DNA from 2 places in the Streptomyces sp. NPDC002795 genome. Region 2 is predicted to be linked to the other one. Evidence: riboswitches for the same ligand, from Rfam matches in the RefSeq annotation. Region 2 holds a riboswitch; the other holds the start of a gene.
The links. A riboswitch is a leader RNA that binds a small molecule or an ion and turns the genes downstream of it on or off. The one in region 2 is predicted to bind S-adenosylmethionine.
Positions count from the first base shown of each region.

Region 1: linked by a shared signal. The riboswitch ahead of thrC (threonine synthase) and the one ahead of ACFYWS_RS26960 (aminotransferase class V-fold PLP-dependent enzyme) in region 2 are both predicted to bind S-adenosylmethionine.

Region 1 is NZ_JBIAQB010000002.1:868,300-877,519, forward strand. Features, by position in the region: gene groL (chaperonin GroEL) at 1-1,421, opposite strand, end outside; gene ACFYWS_RS08640 (cold-shock protein) at 1,735-1,941, opposite strand; gene ACFYWS_RS08645 (MoaD/ThiS family protein) at 2,374-2,649, opposite strand; gene thrC (threonine synthase) at 2,686-3,987, opposite strand; SAM riboswitch class I at 4,006-4,160, opposite strand; gene ACFYWS_RS08655 (glucosyl-3-phosphoglycerate synthase) at 4,322-5,269, shown strand; gene ACFYWS_RS08660 (hypothetical protein) at 5,307-7,109, shown strand; gene ACFYWS_RS08665 (trehalose-6-phosphate synthase) at 7,197-8,582, shown strand; gene otsB (trehalose-phosphatase) at 8,559-9,220, opposite strand, start outside.
Region 2 is NZ_JBIAQB010000009.1:159,324-168,543, forward strand. Features, by position in the region: gene ACFYWS_RS26950 (cytochrome bc complex cytochrome b subunit) at 1-1,032, shown strand, start outside; gene trpD (anthranilate phosphoribosyltransferase) at 1,166-2,230, shown strand; SAM riboswitch class IV at 2,318-2,451, shown strand; gene ACFYWS_RS26960 (aminotransferase class V-fold PLP-dependent enzyme) at 2,627-4,000, shown strand; gene ACFYWS_RS26965 (glycerate kinase) at 3,952-5,157, opposite strand; gene ACFYWS_RS26970 (SLC13 family permease) at 5,183-6,595, opposite strand; gene ACFYWS_RS26975 (response regulator transcription factor) at 6,672-7,334, opposite strand; gene ACFYWS_RS26980 (ATP-binding protein) at 7,331-8,887, opposite strand; gene ACFYWS_RS26985 (small secreted hydrophilic protein) at 8,775-9,095, opposite strand; gene ACFYWS_RS26990 (Lrp/AsnC family transcriptional regulator) at 9,177-9,220, opposite strand, start outside.

The DNA.
Region 1 (9,220 bases), on a different contig from region 2:
CCGTGACCGACGGTCAGGTTGCGCACCTTCTCCACGACGACGCCACCCTCGAGACCACCGTTGACGGCGATCTGCTTGAGCGGGGCCTCCAGGGCGAGCTTCACGGCGTTGGCGCCGGTCGCCTCGTCACCCTCGAGCTCCAGCTTCTCGAAGACCGCGGAGGCCTGGAGGAGAGCGACGCCACCACCGGCGACGATGCCCTCTTCGACGGCCGCCTTCGCGTTGCGAACGGCGTCCTCGATGCGGTGCTTGCGCTCCTTGAGCTCGACCTCGGTGGCCGCGCCCGCCTTGATGACGGCCACGCCGCCGGCGAGCTTGGCGAGGCGCTCCTGGAGCTTCTCGCGGTCGTAGTCCGAGTCGCTGTTCTCGATCTCGGCACGGATCTGGTTGACGCGACCCTGGACCTGGTCGCTCTCACCGGAGCCGTCGACGATCGTCGTCTCGTCCTTGGTGATGACGACCTTGCGGGCACGGCCGAGCAGGTCGAGACCGGCGTTCTCCAGCTTGAGGCCGACCTCCTCGGAGATGACGGTGCCGCCCGTGAGGATGGCGATGTCGCCGAGCATGGCCTTGCGGCGGTCACCGAAGCCCGGGGCCTTGACGGCGACGGACTTGAAGGTGCCACGGATCTTGTTGACGACCAGGGTCGACAGGGCCTCGCCCTCGACGTCCTCGGCGATGATCAGCAGCGGCTTGCCGGACTGCATGACCTTCTCGAGCAGCGGAAGGAGGTCCTTCACGTTGCCGATCTTCGAGTTGACGATCAGGATGTACGGGTCCTCGAGCGAGGCCTCCATACGCTCCATGTCGGTGGCAAAGTACGCCGAGATGTAGCCCTTGTCGAAGCGCATACCCTCGGTGAGCTCAAGCTCCAGACCGAAGGTCTGGGACTCCTCGACGGTGATGACGCCTTCCTTGCCGACCTTGTCCATGGCCTCGGCGATGAGCTCGCCGATCTGGGTGTCGGCGGCCGAGATGGAGGCGGTGGAGGCGATCTGCTCCTTGGTCTCCACCTCCTTGGCCTGCTCGAGGAGGGCGGCGGAGACGGCCTCGGTGGCGCGCTCGATGCCGCGCTTGAGGGCCATCGGGTTGGCGCCGGCGGCTACGTTGCGAAGGCCTTCGCGAACGAGCGCCTGGGCCAGGACGGTCGCGGTCGTCGTGCCGTCACCGGCGACGTCGTCCGTCTTCTTCGCGACCTCCTTGACCAGCTCGGCGCCGATCTTCTCGTACGGGTCCTCGAGCTCGATCTCCTTGGCGATGGACACACCATCGTTGGTGATCGTGGGGGCGCCCCACTTCTTCTCGAGGACGACGTTGCGACCCTTGGGGCCCAGGGTCACCTTGACGGCGTCGGCGAGCTGGTTCATGCCGCGCTCGAGGCCGCGCCGTGCCTCCTCGTCGAACGCGATGATCTTGGCCATGTGAAGTGGTCCTCCCGGACGGGGTGGAAATGCAAGCAAACGGACCGTGCTGGTGCCCGCGACGGACGGCCTGCAGGCCGGGCGGTTCCTTGCACCACCCGACCCCCGGACCTCACCGACCCGATCCAAGTTCTGTCACTCTCACTGGGAGAGTGCTAAGCCCAATGATTAGCACTCGACCCCTGCGAGTGCAAGGCTGCACCCGAGAACCCCTGGTGGGCGCGGGCAGCACGAAGGGCCCGCCCCCCGGTCCAACCGGGAGACGAGCCCTCCACGACGTGCGACGTACAAGCGTGCAGTCTGACGCGCGCGTTCAGCCGGCGGCCACGCGGACCATGTCGGCCTGCGGCCCCTTCTGGCCCTGCGAGATCTCGAATTCAACTCGCTGACCCTCTTCGAGGGTGCGGTAGCCGTCCATCTGAATCGCGCTGTAGTGGACGAAAACATCCGCACCACCGTCGACCGCGATGAAGCCGTACCCCTTCTCCGCGTTGAACCACTTGACGGTGCCCTGAGCCATGCCTAACTCCCCTATTACTGGCCCTTGCGCAGGACCGCACTTCGCGGACCCGGGTCAGACCTCACGCCCCACGGGATATGGGGGTGTGCGCCGGAACGCGTCGACCGCGGCTGAATGTATCTGCCCGACTGCCGTCTGCAACAGGTCAATCGGACGAGAATTCTGGGCACGCCAGATCGGGGAAACCGGGCCAACTCACCGGATCCCAGGGCAAGTCGGGCCGCGTAAATGCCGTAAAAGGCCCGAAAGGGCAGAGCACTTTGGCTACTTCTTGTCGGGCCTCGGGCGAGAACTCATATGCGCCCGTCATGCACCGCACAGGGAAAGGCAGCAGCTTCCCCAACTGTACCGCGCTCAACCATGCAGAATTGCCCCCTCCGCTTCTCTTGCGGAGGGGGCAATTCAGGTAACTCCGGGTGGAACTACAAAGGATCAGCCGCCGGCGACGGCCGGAATGATCGAGACGCCGGCGCCGTCCGGCGTCGCCGTCCCGAGGCCCTGCTCGAAGCGGACGTCGTCGTCGTTCACGTAGACGTTCACGAAGCGGCGCAGCTTGCCCTGGTCGTCGAGGACGCGGGCGGCGATGCCGGTGTGGTTCTTCTCGAGGTCGGCGATGACATCGGCCAGGGTGGCGCCCTCGGCGGCCACCTCGGACTTTCCGCCGGTGTAGGTGCGCAGGATGGTGGGGATACGAACGTTGACGCTCATGGCGGTAACTCCTGTTGCTACAAGTGTCGGTCGGACTCAGAGGTCGGCGGCGAGGCCGGCCTCGCGGAACGCGTCCAGGCTCGGCCGGATGGTGGCCGTGGCCTGCGAGGAATCGGCAACCGCGTCCAGCGTCTTGAGCCCGTCACCGGTGTTCAGTACGACGGTGGTGAGCGACGGGTCGATGAGGCCCGCCTCGATGAGCTTCTTCGTGACGCCCAGCGTGACACCGCCCGCCGTCTCGGCGAAGATGCCCTCCGTCTGCGCGAGCAGCTTGATCGCGTCGACGACCTGCTCGTCGTTGACGTCCTCCACGGCGCCGCCGGTGCGGCGCGCGATGTCGAGGACGTACGGGCCGTCGGCCGGGTTGCCGATGGCGAGGGACTTGGCGATCGTCGTCGGCTTCTGCGGGCGGACCACGTCGTGGCCGCCCTTGTAGGCGACGGAGACCGGGGAGCAGCCCTCGGCCTGGGCGCCGAAGAGCTTGTAGGGCTTGTCCTCGACGAGGCCGAGCTTGATCAGCTCCTTCAGGCCCTTGTCGATCTTCGTGAACTGCGAGCCGGACGCGATCGGGATGACCAGCTGGTCCGGGAGCTGCCAGCCGAGCTGCTCGCAGATCTCGTACGCGAGCGTCTTGGAGCCCTCGCCGTAGTACGGGCGGAGGTTGACGTTGACGAAGCCCCAGCCCTCGCCCAGCGGGTCGCCGATGAGCTCGGAGCAGAAGCGGTTCACGTCGTCGTAGTTGCCCTCGATGGCGACGAGGTCACCGCCGTAGACACCGGCCATGACGACCTTGCCCTGCTCCAGGTCGTGCGGGATGAACACGCAGGACCGGAAGCCGGCACGGGCGGCGGCGGCGCCGACGGCGCCGGCCAGGTTGCCGGTGGAGGAGCAGGAGAGCGTGGTGAAGCCGAAGGCGCGGGCGGCCTCGATGGCCTGCGCGACGACGCGGTCCTTGAAGGAGTGCGTCGGGTTTCCGGAGTCGTCCTTGACGAACAACTTGCCCTCGGCGACGCCCAGTTCACGGCCCAGGTTGTCGGCCTTGACGAGCTTGGTCCAGCCGGGGTTCAGGTTCGGCTTCTCGGCGACGTCGGCCGGGACGGGCAGCAGCGGGGCGTAGCGCCAGATGTTGGCGGGACCGGACTCGATCTGCTTGCGGAGCGCCTCGGGGTCACCGACAGGCAGCTCGTACGCGACTTCGAGCGGTCCGAAACACTCGGCGCAGGCGAAGACGGGGCCGAGCGGGACGACGGCGCCGCACTCGCGACAAGAGAGGCCGGAAGCCGGACCGAGATCAACGGTCTTCGCGGTCGTTTCGGTGGCGACAGTCTGTACAGCCATGAGAGGCGAGGCCCTTTCTCCTCATCTTCCTCGCGGCGCATCTCGCCACGAGACGGATTTGGCACCTTCACTAGCCGGGAGCCTCGCGGGCGCACTGCGGTGTGCGGACGAGACCGGCTGGAGGGTTGCCGGGGCTTCAACGGGCCGTATCCCTCTGCCCCTCTGGATGAGCGGTATTCGATTGTGTGGATTCAGTTGTGTACTGCAGGCGACCCCCGACATGCGATGGTCACCGGCCTTGTTCAAGACTGTAACCGAAGGCCCGGGCTCGTGAGACAGGGGTCCGAACCGCGAGATGGATCACATATGGATCCTTAGGGAAGGAACCCAGACCGTGCTGGAAGAGGTCGAGCGCTGGCTGAACAGGCGCTCCTGGTCCGTGACCGAGCACCCCTTGCACCGGCTGGTCGCCGCCAAGCACGCGTCGGGGCAGACGGTGAGTGTCGTGCTGCCCGCGCTGAACGAGGAGGAGACGGTCGGCGAGATCGTCTCCGAGATCCGGCGGACGCTGATGACGGAGGCGGTGCCGCTCGTCGACGAGCTCGTGGTGATCGACTCCGGCTCCACCGACCGCACCTCCGAGGTCGCGGCGGCGGCCGGGGCGCGCGTCGTGCACCGGGACGCGGTCCTGCCGCGGATACCGGTCCGGCCCGGCAAGGGCGAGGTGCTGTGGCGCTCCCTGTTCGTCACGTCCGGTGACATCGTGTGCTTCGTCGACGCCGATCTGCGTGAGTTCTCCGCGGACTTCGTCTCCGGGATCGTCGGCCCGCTGCTCACCGAGCCGGGCGTGGACTTCGTGAAGGCGATGTACGACCGTCCGCTGGCCGGGACCGCCGGGCAGGGCGGCCGGGTGACGGAGCTGATGGCGCGGCCGATACTCAATCTGCACTGGCCCCAACTGGCCGGATTCGTCCAGCCGTTGGGCGGCGAGTACGCGGCCCGGCGCTCGCTGCTCGAACGTCTCCCGTTCCCCGTCGGATACGGCGTGGAGCTCGGCCTGCTCGTGGACGCGCTGCACACCGTGGGCCTCGACGCGCTCGCCCAGGTCGACGTCGGCGTGCGCAAGCACCGGCACCAGGACGGGCAGGCGCTGGGCCGGATGGCGGCGGCGATCTACCGCACCGCCCAGCTCCGTCTCGCGCGCGGGCACCTGATCAGGCCGGTGCTCACACAGTTCGAGCGCGGCGAGGACGGCTTCGAACCGCACACCCACCCGGTGGACACGGAGGAGCGCCCGCCGATGATCGAGATCGGTGAGTACGCGGAGCGCCGCGTGGCGTAAACGCCCCATAATCGTATGTTTGCCTAGATTGCCCTTTATGCTGCTCAGACATCTCAAGGGCAAGGCGGCCTGCGCCGTCACAGCCGCCCTCGCCGCCTGCCTGACGGGCCTGGCACCGGCTCCCGCCTCCGCGGACGTGGTCTCCCCCTTCGCCAAGCGCTACGACGAATCGATCTACGGCGACTTCAAGACCATCGGCAACACGGTCATGGGCTGCCCGACGGACGACGCGAACATGGCCGCGCGCTGCGCCGTCGCCGCGAACGGCGAGGGGAGGGACAACAACAACACCTTTGTCATGCAGCGGATCAACACCGCGGGGACGACGGACGGCTACGGCTCCAGCACCGGCCAGGTCTCCGTCCCGCCCGGCGCCGAGGTCGCCTACGCCCGCCTCTTCTACGGCGGCAACGACGGCACGTTCAAGGGGCCGAGCGGGGCCCAGCTGAAGCGCTGCGACATCTCCGGCGCCGATGTGGACCCCTCGCCCGGCGACCCGCTGGACGCGACCCCCGTGGTCGGCGTGAACGGCGCGGCCCCGGCCAAGGTCTCCCCCGAGAACCTGGTCCAGGACCCCGCCTCCACCAACGGCCCGCACTTCTACACGGGCGAGGCCGACGTGACGAGCCTCTTCAGCGGGGTCACCGGCACGGGCACCCCGGTGCCGGTCTCGGTCGGCGACATCTGGGCGCCCACCGGCAAGGGCTGCGTGGGCGGCTGGTCGATGACGGTCGTCTACAAGTACGACAGCCCGAACGAGACCTACGCGCCGGACCGCCGCAACGTCTACATCTACGGCGGCCACGTCCTGCAGCGCTCCACCTCCCCGGCCACCCGGGTCACCGTGGACGGCTTCTACCGGACCTCGGGCACCCCGCGGGCCAGCGTCACCGCGTACGAGGGCGACTGGAACACGTCGGGCGACAAGTTCACCGTCGGCGGCCAGAACATCACCGAGTCGCACACCGGCAACACCAACAACTTCTTCGTCTCCGAGGACGACGGCGCCCTCGACCCGAGGATGGTCAACAACCTGAGCATCGACGCGAAGGAGTTCGACGTCACGGGCGGCGGCTCCACGCGGGCCGCCGGGGACGAGCCGATCCCGGTCGGCTCGACCTCCACCACGCTCGACTTCTCCACCAAGGGCGACACCTACGTCCCCTCGGCGCTCGCCCTGTCCGTCCCCGTGCCCGACCTGGAGATCACCAAGACGGCGAGCCCTGCGGAGGTGCAGCCCGGCGACACGGTGACGTACACGGTGAAGGCGAAGAACGTCAGCCGACTGCCGTACCCCAACGCCAAGTTCACCGACGACCTCACCGAGAACCTCGACGACGCGACGTACAACAACGACGCGCAGGCGAGCATCGGCGACGTCTCCTACACCGAGCCGAAGGTCGGCTACACCGGTGACATCCCGGCCGGCGAGACGGCGACCGTGACGTACTCCGTGAAGGTCAACGACCCGGTGAGCGGCGACGGGAAGCTCACGAACAGCGTCACCGCCGACACTCCGCGCACCAACTGCGAGGAGGGCTCCACGGACGCGCGGTGCGGCATCTCGCCCACCATCGAGCGGGAGGCGCCGACGCCGACGCCGACGAAGCAGCCGGTCGACCAGCCGTCCGAGACCTCGCCGACCCCACCGGCCCCGTCGACCCCCTCGACGAGCAGCCACAACCCGCAGGCCCGGCCCACCCCGCCCAACCCGCCGAGCGCGGGCGAGATGGCCGAGACCGGCACCGGCTCGAACCTGCCGCTGTACGGCGGGCTCGCCGTCACGCTGTGCGGGCTCGGCGCGCTGGTCCTCGCCGCCGTCCGCGGCCGCAAGCACTGACCTGACCGCAGGTCTTCGTATACGGCCGGGCCCCGGCGGGGCCCGGCCTCACGTTTGAACGTTTCCGGGCCGGGCTAGCGTGCCCGTATGAGTTCCACGACGCATGGTGCTGCTGAGGTTCTCGTCGCGTCCAACCGCGGCCCGGTCTCGTACGCGGTCGACGACACGGGAGGGATCGCGGCGAAGCGCGGCGGGGGCGGTCTGGTGTCGGCGCTGAGCGTCGTCGAGGACAAGCTGTGGGTGTGCTCGGCGCTGAGCGAGGGCGACCGGGAGGCGGTGCGGCGCGGGGTCACCGAGCCGGGTGTGCGGATGCTCGACATCGACGCCGGCGTGCACACGGACGCGTACAACGGGATCGCGAACTCCGTGCTGTGGTTCGTGCACCACATGCTGTACCAGACACCTCTTGAGCCGTCGTTCGGTCCGGAGTTCCGCAGGCAGTGGGCGTCGTACGAGGCGTACAACCGGGCCTTCGCCGAGGCGCTCGCCGAGGAGGCGGCGCCGGGCGCGACGGTGGTCGTGCAGGACTATCACCTGACGTTGGTGCCGGGGATGCTCCGCGAGCTCCGCGGCGACCTGCGCATCGGGCACTTCTCGCACACGCCGTGGGCGCCCGTCGACTACTTCCGGATGCTGCCCGACGACATCGCCGAGCAGGTGCTCAGGGGCATGCTCGGCGCCGACCGCTGTGCGTTCCTGACCCGGCGCTGGGCGGACGCCTTCACCGACTGCTGTACGCATCTCGTCGGCGGCACGTCCGGGACCCGGATCGGGGTGCACGGGCTCGGCGCGGACGCGGACTTCCTGCGCGAGCGGGCCCACCGTGACGACGTGGAGGAGCGGCTCGCGGCGCTGCGCGCGCAGATCGGCGCGGACCGCAAGGTGATCGTGCGGGTGGACAGGACCGAGCTGTCCAAGAACATCGTGCGGGGGCTGCGGGCGTACGAGCTGCTCCTTGAGTCCTCGCCCGAGTGGCGGGAGCGGGTCGTGCACGTCGCGTTCGCCTATCCGTCGCGGCAGGACCTGGCCGTGTACCGGGATTACACGGACGAGGTCCAGCGGGTCGCCGATGCCATCAACTCTCGTTTCGCTACGGAGAGTTGGACGCCGGTCGTACTGCACGTGAAGGACGACTTCGCGCGCTCGCTCGCCGCGTACCGGATCGCCGACGTGGCGCTGGTGAACCCGATCAGGGACGGGATGAACCTGGTCGCCAAGGAGGTGCCGGTCGTCTCCGACGAGGGGTGCGTGCTGGTGCTCTCGCGGGAGGCGGGGGCGTACGAGGAGCTGGCCGAGGACGCGCTGACCGTCAACCCCTATGACGTGAGCGGCACTTCACGGGCCCTCGCGGAGGCGCTCGCCATGCCTCAGGACGAGCGGGCGGAGCGCACGAAGCGGCTCGCCGCGGCGGCGACGGCGCTGCCGCCAGGGGCGTGGTTCCTGGAGCAGCTAGAGGCGCTGCGCCAGGACTGAGAAGAAGGCGGCCAGCTCTGCGGGGCCCTCCACCAACAGATCGGCCCTGTCGGCGAGTTCGGGCACCACCGTGTCCGCGGCCACCAGGAGGCCCGGCACTCCGTCGGAGCGCAGCTTCTCCACCGCCGCGAAGGCCGGGAGGTCGCCGAGGTCGTCGCCCGCGTAGAGGACGGACTCCGCGCCCACCTCCCGTACGTACTCGGTGAGCGCCACGCCCTTGTCGACGCCGGGCGGCCGCAGCTCCAGGACCAGGCGGCCCGGCTCCACGATGAGGCCGTGCCGGGCGGCGAGCTCCGACAGGGGGTCGCGGAGGGTTTCGAAGGCGGCCTGCGGGTCGCGCGCGCGGCGCGTGTGGACCGCGACGGCGCGGCCCTTCTCCTCGATGTACGTGTCGTTCCAGAGGTCGAACCCGGCCAGTACGCCCGGGAGTTCGGCCCTCACGGTGGCCACGCCCGGGTGCGGGGCGGGGGCGCTGACCGTGCCGGTGGCGGCGTCCCAGCGTTCGGCGCCGTAGTGCCCGAGGACGACGAGGTGCTCCAGGCCGGGCACGCCCGCGAAGCCGCCGTGGCGGACCGCGGTGCCCGCCGGGCGGCCCGTGATGACCGCGATCGCGGCGACCTTCGGGGCGAGGGCGGCGA
Region 2 (9,220 bases):
GGCGGAGAGTTCCCCGGCGGCGACTTCGTGGCCCGGTTCTACTCGGTGCACATCCTGCTGCTGCCGGGCATCATGCTCGGCCTGATGGCGGCGCACCTGATCCTGGTCTTCTACCACAAGCACACGCAGTTCGCGGGTGCCGGAAAGACCAACAAGAACGTCGTCGGCATGCCGCTGCTCCCGGTCTACATGGCCAAGGCGGGTGGCTTCTTCTTCCTGGTCTTCGGTGTCATCTCGGTGGTCGCGGCGATCGCCACGATCAACCCGATCTGGGCCATCGGCCCGTACCGGCCGGACCAGGTGGGCACCGGCGCCCAGCCCGACTGGTACATGGGCTTCTCCGAAGGCCTGATCCGTGTGATGCCGGGCTGGGAGATCGACATCTGGGGTCACACGCTCGTCCTGGGTGTGTTCGTCCCGCTGATGATCTTCCCGCTGGTCCTGGTCGCGATCGCGGTCTACCCGTTCATCGAGTCCTGGGTCACCGGCGACAAGCGCGAGCACCACATCCTGGACCGCCCGCGCAACGTCCCGACGCGTACGGCCTTCGGCGTCGCGTGGACCACCTGGTACATGGTGCTGCTCATCGGTGGCGGCAACGACCTCTGGGCCACGCACTTCCACCTGTCGATCAATGCGATCACCTGGTTCGTCCGGATCGCGTTCTTCGTCGGGCCGGTCGTCGCCTTCATCGTCACCAAGCGGATCTGCCTCGGCCTCCAGCGTCGCGACAAGGACAAGGTGCTGCACGGACGCGAGTCCGGCATCATCAAGCGCCTGCCGCACGGTGAGTTCATCGAGGTGCACGAGCCGCTCGACCAGGAGGCGCTGCACACGCTCACGGCGCACGAGCAGTACGCGCCGGCCGAGATCGGCCCGTCGGTCGACGAGAACGGTGTCGAGCGCAAGGTCACGCGGCTGCAGAAGCTGCGGACCAAGCTCTCGCGCGGTTACTACGGGGAGAACAACCAGATCCCGAAGCCGACCGCCGAGGAGTACAAGGAGATCACCAGCGGCCACGGCCACCACTGATCTCTGATCCGTCGCTGTAAGCCACCGCGGGAGCCCTCGTCCATTGCCTGGACGGGGGCTCTTTGCGGTCCAGGGACCTGGATAGGGTAGGGCCGCAGCACCTTTCAACCCACAGATGCACACGGGAGCGGCCATGAGCGCTTTGAACCCCGCTGGAGGCGACACCGCGGCGGGCCGTTCCTGGCCCGCCGTCCTGAACGGCCTGCTGGAAGGCCGCGACCAGAGCGCCGACGACACCGCGTGGGCGATGGACCGCATCATGCGGGGCGAGGCGACCGACGCGCAGATCGCCGGGTTCGCGGTGGCGCTGCGCGCCAAGGGCGAGACCGTGCAGGAGATCTCCGGTCTCGTACGCGGCATGTACGAGCACGCCAACGTGATCGAGGTGCCCGGCGAGACCGTCGACATCGTCGGTACGGGCGGGGACGGCGCGAAGACGGTCAACATCTCCACGATGTCGGCGATCGTCATCGCGGGGACCGGCGCCAAGGTCGTCAAGCACGGCAACCGCGCGGCCTCCTCGGCCTCGGGCTCCTCCGACGTACTGGAGAAGCTCGGCGTCAATCTCGACCTGTCGCCGAAGCGGGTGCCCGAGGTCGCCGAGGAAGCCGGCATCACGTTCTGCTTCGCCATCAAGTTCCACCCCGCGCTGCGTTACGCAGGCGCCGCGCGCGGCCAGCTCGGCATCCGTACCGTCTTCAACCTGCTGGGCCCGCTGACCAACCCGGCCAAGGTGAGGGCGCAGGCCGTCGGCGTCGCCGATGCCCGGATGGCGCCGATCGTGGCCGGGGTCTTCGCCGAGCGCGGCAACTCGTCCCTGGTGTTCCGCGGCGACGACGGGCTCGACGAGCTGACCACCACCGGGACTTCGCGCGTGTGGGTGGTGCGCGACGGCGCCGTGCGCGAGGAGTCCTTCGACCCGCGCGACGTCGGCATCGGCGTCGTGCCCATCGAGGCGCTGCGCGGCGGCGACCCCTCGTACAACGCGGAGGTCGCGCTGCGCCTCCTCGACGGCGAGCAGGGGCCCGTGCGCGACGCGGTGCTGCTGAACGCGGCGGCGGCCCTGGTGGCCGTGCGGCCCGGCGAGGGCACGCTCGTCGAGCAGATCCGGGCCGGCATGGACCGGGCCGCCGAGTCGATCGACTCCGGCGCGGCGAAGGCCGCCCTGGAGCGGTGGGTGGCGGCCAGCAACCGGTAGCCACGTACGTGGTGTGACGCAGGGCGCAGTCCAGATTTTGGACTGCGCCCTTGCCATGTCGGAGACGTGTGGCAGGATGCTTTTCAAGGTCATGAGTGACAGCGCTGTGATTATTCACTGCAGAAGGCCCCAGCCCGCTGTCCGGCAACCCTCCGTCCGTGGCGGGGTGCCCTGGGTGAAGACCAGGTCGTACGCAGCAAGGCGTATGGCAAGCGCGGACCCCTCGCAACCCTGGGGTCCTGGTCCTCAAGGGAGCAGTCTCGTGAGCAAGCGAATGCGATAGGGCGTATCGGCCCCGCCTCCGCGTACCCGTTCCATCTTCTTTCCATGCTGTAGAGCTCTGTCCCGTCGCGCTCCCGCATGGTCAATTCGCTTACCTCGCCAGGGAGTTCACGCATGTCTGTTTCCGTCGACGCCGCCGCCTGTACCGAGACCATCGCCCCGCTGGCCGTCCTCGGCCGGGACGTCACCGTGCCGCTCGTCACCGGTGGCGAGGTCACGTACGCCGCCCTCGACTACGCGGCCAGCGCGCCCGCCCTGCAGCGGGTGTGGGACGACGTCGCCGCCTACGCGCCGTACTACGGGAGCGTGCACCGCGGCGCCGGGTACCTGTCGCAGCTGTCCACCGACCTGTTCGAGAACTCCCGGGTCGCCGTCGCCGAGTTCCTCGGCTGCCGCGAGGACGACCAGGTCGTCTTCACCCGGTCGACCACCGACTCGCTCAACCTGCTCGCCGCCGCGCTGCCCGCCGACTGCGAGGTGTTCGTCTTCGAGACCGAGCACCACGCCTCGCTGCTGCCGTGGCGCGACGCGCGGGTCACGTACCTCAACGCCCCTCGTACGCCCGGCGAGGCCGTCGCCACCCTGGAGCGTGCCCTCGCCGACCGTGACCCGTACGGCCCCGCCCTCGTCTGTGTCACCGGTGCCTCCAACGTCACCGGTGAGCTCTGGCCGGTGCGCGAGCTCGCGGCGGCCGCTCACGCGCACGGTGCCCGCATCGTGCTCGACGCCGCGCAGCTCGCGCCCCATCACCCGGTCTCCGTCCAGGAGTTGGACGTCGACTGGGTCGCCTTCTCCGGGCACAAGCTGTACGCCCCGTTCGGCTCCGGTGTGCTCGCGGGCCGCTCCGACTGGCTGACGCGGGCCGAGCCGTACCTCGCGGGCGGCGGCGCGTCCAAGAAGGTCGCGCGGCGCGCGGACGGCGGCGTGGACGTCGAGTGGCACGCCACCGCCGCCCGCCACGAGGCCGGTTCGCCGAACGTCATCGGTGTGTACTCCATCGCCTCCGCCTGCAAGGCGCTGACCGAGGCCGGGTTCGACCAGCTCGTCGCCCGCGAGCAGCACCTGATCCGCGAGGTCCAGGAGGGGCTCGCCGAGGTGCCCGAGGTGAAGGTGCTGTCGCTGTTCGGGGACGACGCGCCGCGCGTGGGCGTGCTGTCGTTCGTCGTCGACGGCTGGAACTCCTCGCACTTCGCCGCCGCGCTCTCCGCCGAGTACGGCATCGGGGTGCGCGACGGCCTGTTCTGCGCCCACCCGCTGGTGCGCACGCTGCTCGGCTCCGACCCGCAGCAGCAGGGCGAGTGCGGCGCGCCGGAGGCCGCGCCGGGCGAGAAGTCGCTCAACGCCATCCGCGTCAGCTTCGGCGCCGGGACGCCCGACGAGCACGTGGAGCGGTTCGTGTCCGCCGTGAAGGAGCTCGTGCGGGAGGGCGCGCGCTGGAACTACCGCACGGAGGACGGGCGCTGCGTGCCGGACACCACCAACGTCTGAGGCGATGACCGAGGCAGCCGGCTGCCCAGCAGGATCATGCGCAGGGCCCGCTCGGTGGCGTCCGTGAGGAACTCGCCGCCCCGGCCCAGCGCTTCGGCGAGCGTCACCGGGGCGGGCAGGATCGAGCTGTAGGCGTCGACGCCGGTGGCCGTCACCGTGTGCGCGCCCTCTCCGATGGTGCCCGCGAGGGCGAGCACCGGGCGCCCGAACCGCTTGGCGCGGCGGGCCACTTCGGCGGGGACCTTGCCGCGCGGTGTCTGGTGGTCGAGGGCGCCCTCGGCGGTGACGACCAGGTCGGCGCGGGCCAGGCGGGCGTCGAGGTCGAGGTGGTCGAGGAGGACGTCGAAGCGGGGGAGGAGCTGGGCGCCGAGTGCGGCGAGGCCGGCGCCGAGCCCGCCGGAGGCGCCGGTGCCCCGGCCGGTGAACAGGTCGGTACGTACGTCCAGATCGCGTGTCAGGACGTGCGCCCAGTGCTCCAGGCCGGCCGCCAGCTGTTCGACCTGCGTGGGCGTCGCGCCCTTCTGCGGGCCGAAGACGCGGGCGACGCCGCGTTCGCCGCACAGCACGTTGAACGGATTGCACGCCACCCGGATCTCGGTGTCCTTCAGACGGGGATCGAGGCCGGCCGGGTCGATGCGGTGCAGGTGCGCCAACTCCCTTCCACCCAGCGGGAGTTGCATGTCGTACGCGTCGAGAAGGCGGGCGCCTAGCGCTTGCAGCGCGCCCGCGCCGCCGTCCGACGTGCCGGAGTCGCCGCAGCCCACCAGAATGCGGTGGGCGCCCGCGTCGAGCGCCGCGCGGATCAGCTCGCCGACGCCGTACGTCGTCGTGGTGCCCGGGTCGCGCAGCTCGCGCGGGACGAGGGAGAGCCCGGCGACGGCCGCCATCTCGACGACCGCGGTGCCGTCGGGGAGCAGCGCGAAGTGGGTGCCGACGCGCTGGCCGACCGGGCCCGTGGCCGGGAGCGCGACCAGACGGCCCCCGGCCTGTGCGGCCAGCGCGCGGGCCGTGCCCTCGCCGCCGTCCACGAGGGGGATGAGGTCGGTCTCGGCGTCCGGGACCACGCGGCGTACGCCCGCGGCGATGGCCTCGGCGGCGGCGCCCGCGGACAGGGACTCCTTGAAGCCGCTGGGGGCGATGGTGAAATGGCTCAACACGTGGGTCTCCAGGGTGGGTTCGGCTTCAACGGACGGGTACGCCGAGCAGCGGCCACAGCGTGAGCGCGCACAGCAGGACGACCGCGGCCGTCATCGGGGCGAGGACGGCGGACAGGCGGAGCAGGTCGCGCGGGGTGTAGGTGGGTACGCCGGGTATCTGGGCGAACAGCGTCACCGGCTTCGCGGACGCGGGCAGCGTGTGGCAGAAGCCCGCGGCGGCGGTGGAGGCGAGGGCGGCGGCGACCGGGTTGACACCCGCGCCGACGGCCGCCGCCACGACGAGCGGTACGAGCACGGAGGAGCGGGCCGAGCGGGACTGGAGGATCAGGTGGGCGGCCGTGCTCACCGCGATCACCACGGCCAGGAACAGCCACGGCGGCACGTCCAGCGGCACCCCGCCGACCAGCCACTTCGCCGCGCCGGACTCGGCGAGCGCGACACCCATCGCCATCGTCGCCGCCATGAACAGGAGCAGCGACCACGGGACCGTACCGAGCGCGTCCTTCAGCCGTACGGTGCCCAGCGCGGGCGAGGCCGCGACCACCGCGCCGATCAGCGCGACGACGGCGGGCGGGACCTGGTGCAGCGGCTCGCTGCACCACAGGGCGACGACCGTGGCGAGGAGCAGCGCGCAGCGGGTCTCGGCCGGCTCCCAGGGTCCTGTGACCGGCTGCTCGCTGTGCTCCTGGAGGTCGTCGAGCGTGATCCGCACCGGGCCCTTGCGGTCCTCGCGCCGCGTCGTCGTCAACAGGACGGCCTCCGCCGCCAGATGGGACGAGGCGACCGCGAGGGGGAGCCCGAGCAGCAGCCACTGCGTGAAGCCGATCCGCTCGCCCGTCGCCTCCCACAGCACGGACACCGTGATGAGGTGCGCGCCCGCGCCGATCAGCGTCGCGACGGCGGAGAGCAGGATGACCGTGGGGAAGAGGAGGGCCAGCATCACGACGAGCCGGCGCCGGTCGGCCAGCACCTTCGCGAGGGCCAGGAAGACGGGCAGCGCGAGCGCCGCGCGCCCCGACGTGGCCGGGACCGCGAAGGCGGTGACGACGAGCGCCGCCGTCGTCAGATGCGTCAACTGCCGTACGCCGCGCGCCCCGCTGACCAGGAACGCCGCCGCCCGGCCCGCGAGCCCGCTGCGGGCCACGGCGGCGGCGAGCACGAACGCGCAGATCAGCAGCCACACCGTCTCGTCGCCCAGCGTGCTGAACAGGGTCTCGCTGCTGATCACGCCCGTGGCCGTGAGCGCCAGACCCGCGCCGAGCGCGATGTACGTGTCGTCGATCGACGTGCCGACCCACGCGCAGGTCGCCAGGGCGAACACGGCGAGCGTCAGCCGGGCGTCGCCGGTCAGGCCGGGGAAGTTGCCGGGGACCACGAGCAGCGCGCAGATGCTGAGGGCGATGCACAGGGTCGTGGCGTTGCGGAGGTTCAGGGTCACGCCGTTCAGCGTGGTGCGGCGCCGTGAGCCTCCAATGAGCGGTAAATGAAAGGAACTTCACCCGCCGGGCCGCAGGTCATCCCGGCAACCGGTACCCCATCCCGCGCACCGTCTCCACGTGCCGCGCGCCCAGCTTCTTGCGCAGCGCCCGCACGTATACGTCGACGATGTTGGAGCCCGGATCGAAGTCGTATCCCCATACGTGGGAGAGGATCTGCTCGCGCGAGAGGACCTGTCCGGGGTGGCGCAGGAACAGTTCCAGGAGTACGAACTCACGGGCCGTCAGGTCCACCGTCCGCCCCTCCGCACGGGCCCGGCGCGTGCGCAGGTCCAGCGTGAGGTCGCCGCCGCCGAGCATCGTCACCTCAGGCGTGCCGGAGGCGGTGCGCAGGCGGAGCCTGACCCGCGCGAGGAGTTCCTCGAAGCGGAACGGCTTGGTCATCCAGTCGTCGGCGCCGCCCTCCAGGCCCGCCACCGTGTCCCGCACCGAGTCGCGCGCGGTCAGCACGATCACGGGCGTCGTGACGCGTGCCTCGCGCAGTTGGCGCAGGACCGTGAAACCGTCCCGGCCCGGCAGCCCGATGTCCAGGACGATCAGGTCGAAGCCGCCGGTCAGGGCGTAGTCGTGGGCGGAGTCGCCGTCCCCGACGACCGTCGTCGTGAAGCCGCCGGCGCGCAGCCCCTTCTCCACGAAGGAGGCGATGCGTTCCTCGTCCTCCACGATCAGGATGCGGTTCATCTCTGTTCCGTCCGGTTGAGTACGAGGGTGAAGGTGGCCCCGCCGCCTTCGGTGCGGCCCAGTTCGGCGTGGCCGCCGTGTCCCTGGGCGATGGCCTGGACGATGGCGAGGCCGAGCCCGGCGCCGGTGCCGCGCGAGCCGCGCCGCGCGGTGCCGCGCCGGAACCGCTCGAAGATCACCGCGGCGTCCTGGTCCGTGACACCGGGCCCGGCATCGGCGACGTACAGCTCGACGCGCTCGCGCTCGACCCGGTCGCGCACGAGCCGCGAGCCGATGCCTATGCGCTGGCCGGGGACCGTGTGCTGCACCGCGTTCTGCGCGAGCTGGACCATCGCCTGAGTGATCCTCTGCGAATCCAACTCGGCCTCGGTGTCCGCGACTTCAGCCAGCTTCCAGTCCCGGTCGCCGAGTGCCCTGGCCTTGACGAAGACATCGGCGGTCAGCTCGGCGAGCTGCACCGGCTCCGGCGTCACGAAGTCCGGGCGTTCGGCCTTCGCGAGAAGCAGCAGGTCCTCGACGATGCGGCTCATCCGGTCCAGCTCCTCCATAACGATCCGCACCGTCTCCTCGCGCTCGCGCGGCTCTTCGCCCATCAGTTCCAGATGGCCGCGGACGATGGTGATGGGCGTACGCAGTTCATGGCCCGCGTCGTCGACGAACTCGCGCTGCGCCGCGAACGCCCGCTCCAGGCGGTCGAGCATCCCGTTGAACGTCTCGGCGAGCGCCGCGATGTCGTCCCTGCCCTGCACGGGGATGCGCCGGGTGAGGTCCTGCTCGGTGAGCTGCGCGGCCGTCGTGCGCACGAGGCGGACGGGGCGCAGGATGCGGCCCGCGACCGCCCAGCCGATGCCCGTCGTCATCAGCAGCGCCACCCCGGAGATGGCGAGCAGCATGTGGAAGACGCCCTCCGCCTTGGCCTGTTCGCGCTCCGGGTGGAACGCGACGACGAACGCCGCCGCGGGCCGGCCCTCGCCCGCCCCGATCTCCACCTTCGACCAGCGGATCACGCCGCCGGGGCGGTCCAGGGCGCCGGTGGCGTCGGGGGAGCCGAAAATGGCGCGCAGGCCCGCCGGGTCCTGGGCGAGCGCGTGGTCGACGTCCGGCGCCCGTGACTGCTGCTTCTTGGCGGGGGTGCGGCCCGAGCCGCGGTCGACCAGGCCGAGCAGCTCCTCGTCCGGGTCGGCGTACTGCCGTTCCAGATGCAGCTTGAGCAGCGGGTCCGGGTCGGTGAACCGCTTGCCGCTGCGCGGATCGACGCCCCTGCGTACGAAGTTGGCGAACTCGCCGGTCTCCTGCGCGAGCAGCCGGTCCACGCGGTGGTCCACATCGCGCAGCAGCACCGAGCGGGTGGTGGTGGCCACCGCGCTGAGCGCCACCGCCATCACGACGAGCAGCCACAGCAGGATGCGGACGCGGGCGGAGACCCACCGGTGCGCGGACTCAGCCGTCGTCGCCGGGCCCGTCGTCGGCGCCGTCGTCGCCTTGGCCGCCGCGGTCGTCCGCTCCGTCGTTGCCGTCGTCGTCCGAGTCGTCTGCGCTGGGCGTGCTGTCATCGGCTGAGGGATTCTCGCTCACCGGTGGCGGGGACACCGTCTCGTCACTGGGCGTCGGGCGCGGTGAGGGTGAGCCGCTTTCCAGCTGCACCTTCGGCGGCGACTTCGGGGGATCCGGGCTGTCGGTCAGGGCGTAGCTGGTCGCCGCGATGCCGAGCGGGATCGCGACGACCGCGGCGAGGGCCGCCATGCGGTGGGAGAAGGCCATGGCAGCCACGGTCGGCGGCGTACCCGGTCGTCCTGATGAGCTGCGGATGAAGAAACCTTCATACAGCCGCAGCGGAGGGCGCTACGCGTCGAGGCCGATCGCGAACGCCGCCTCCAGGTCGTGCT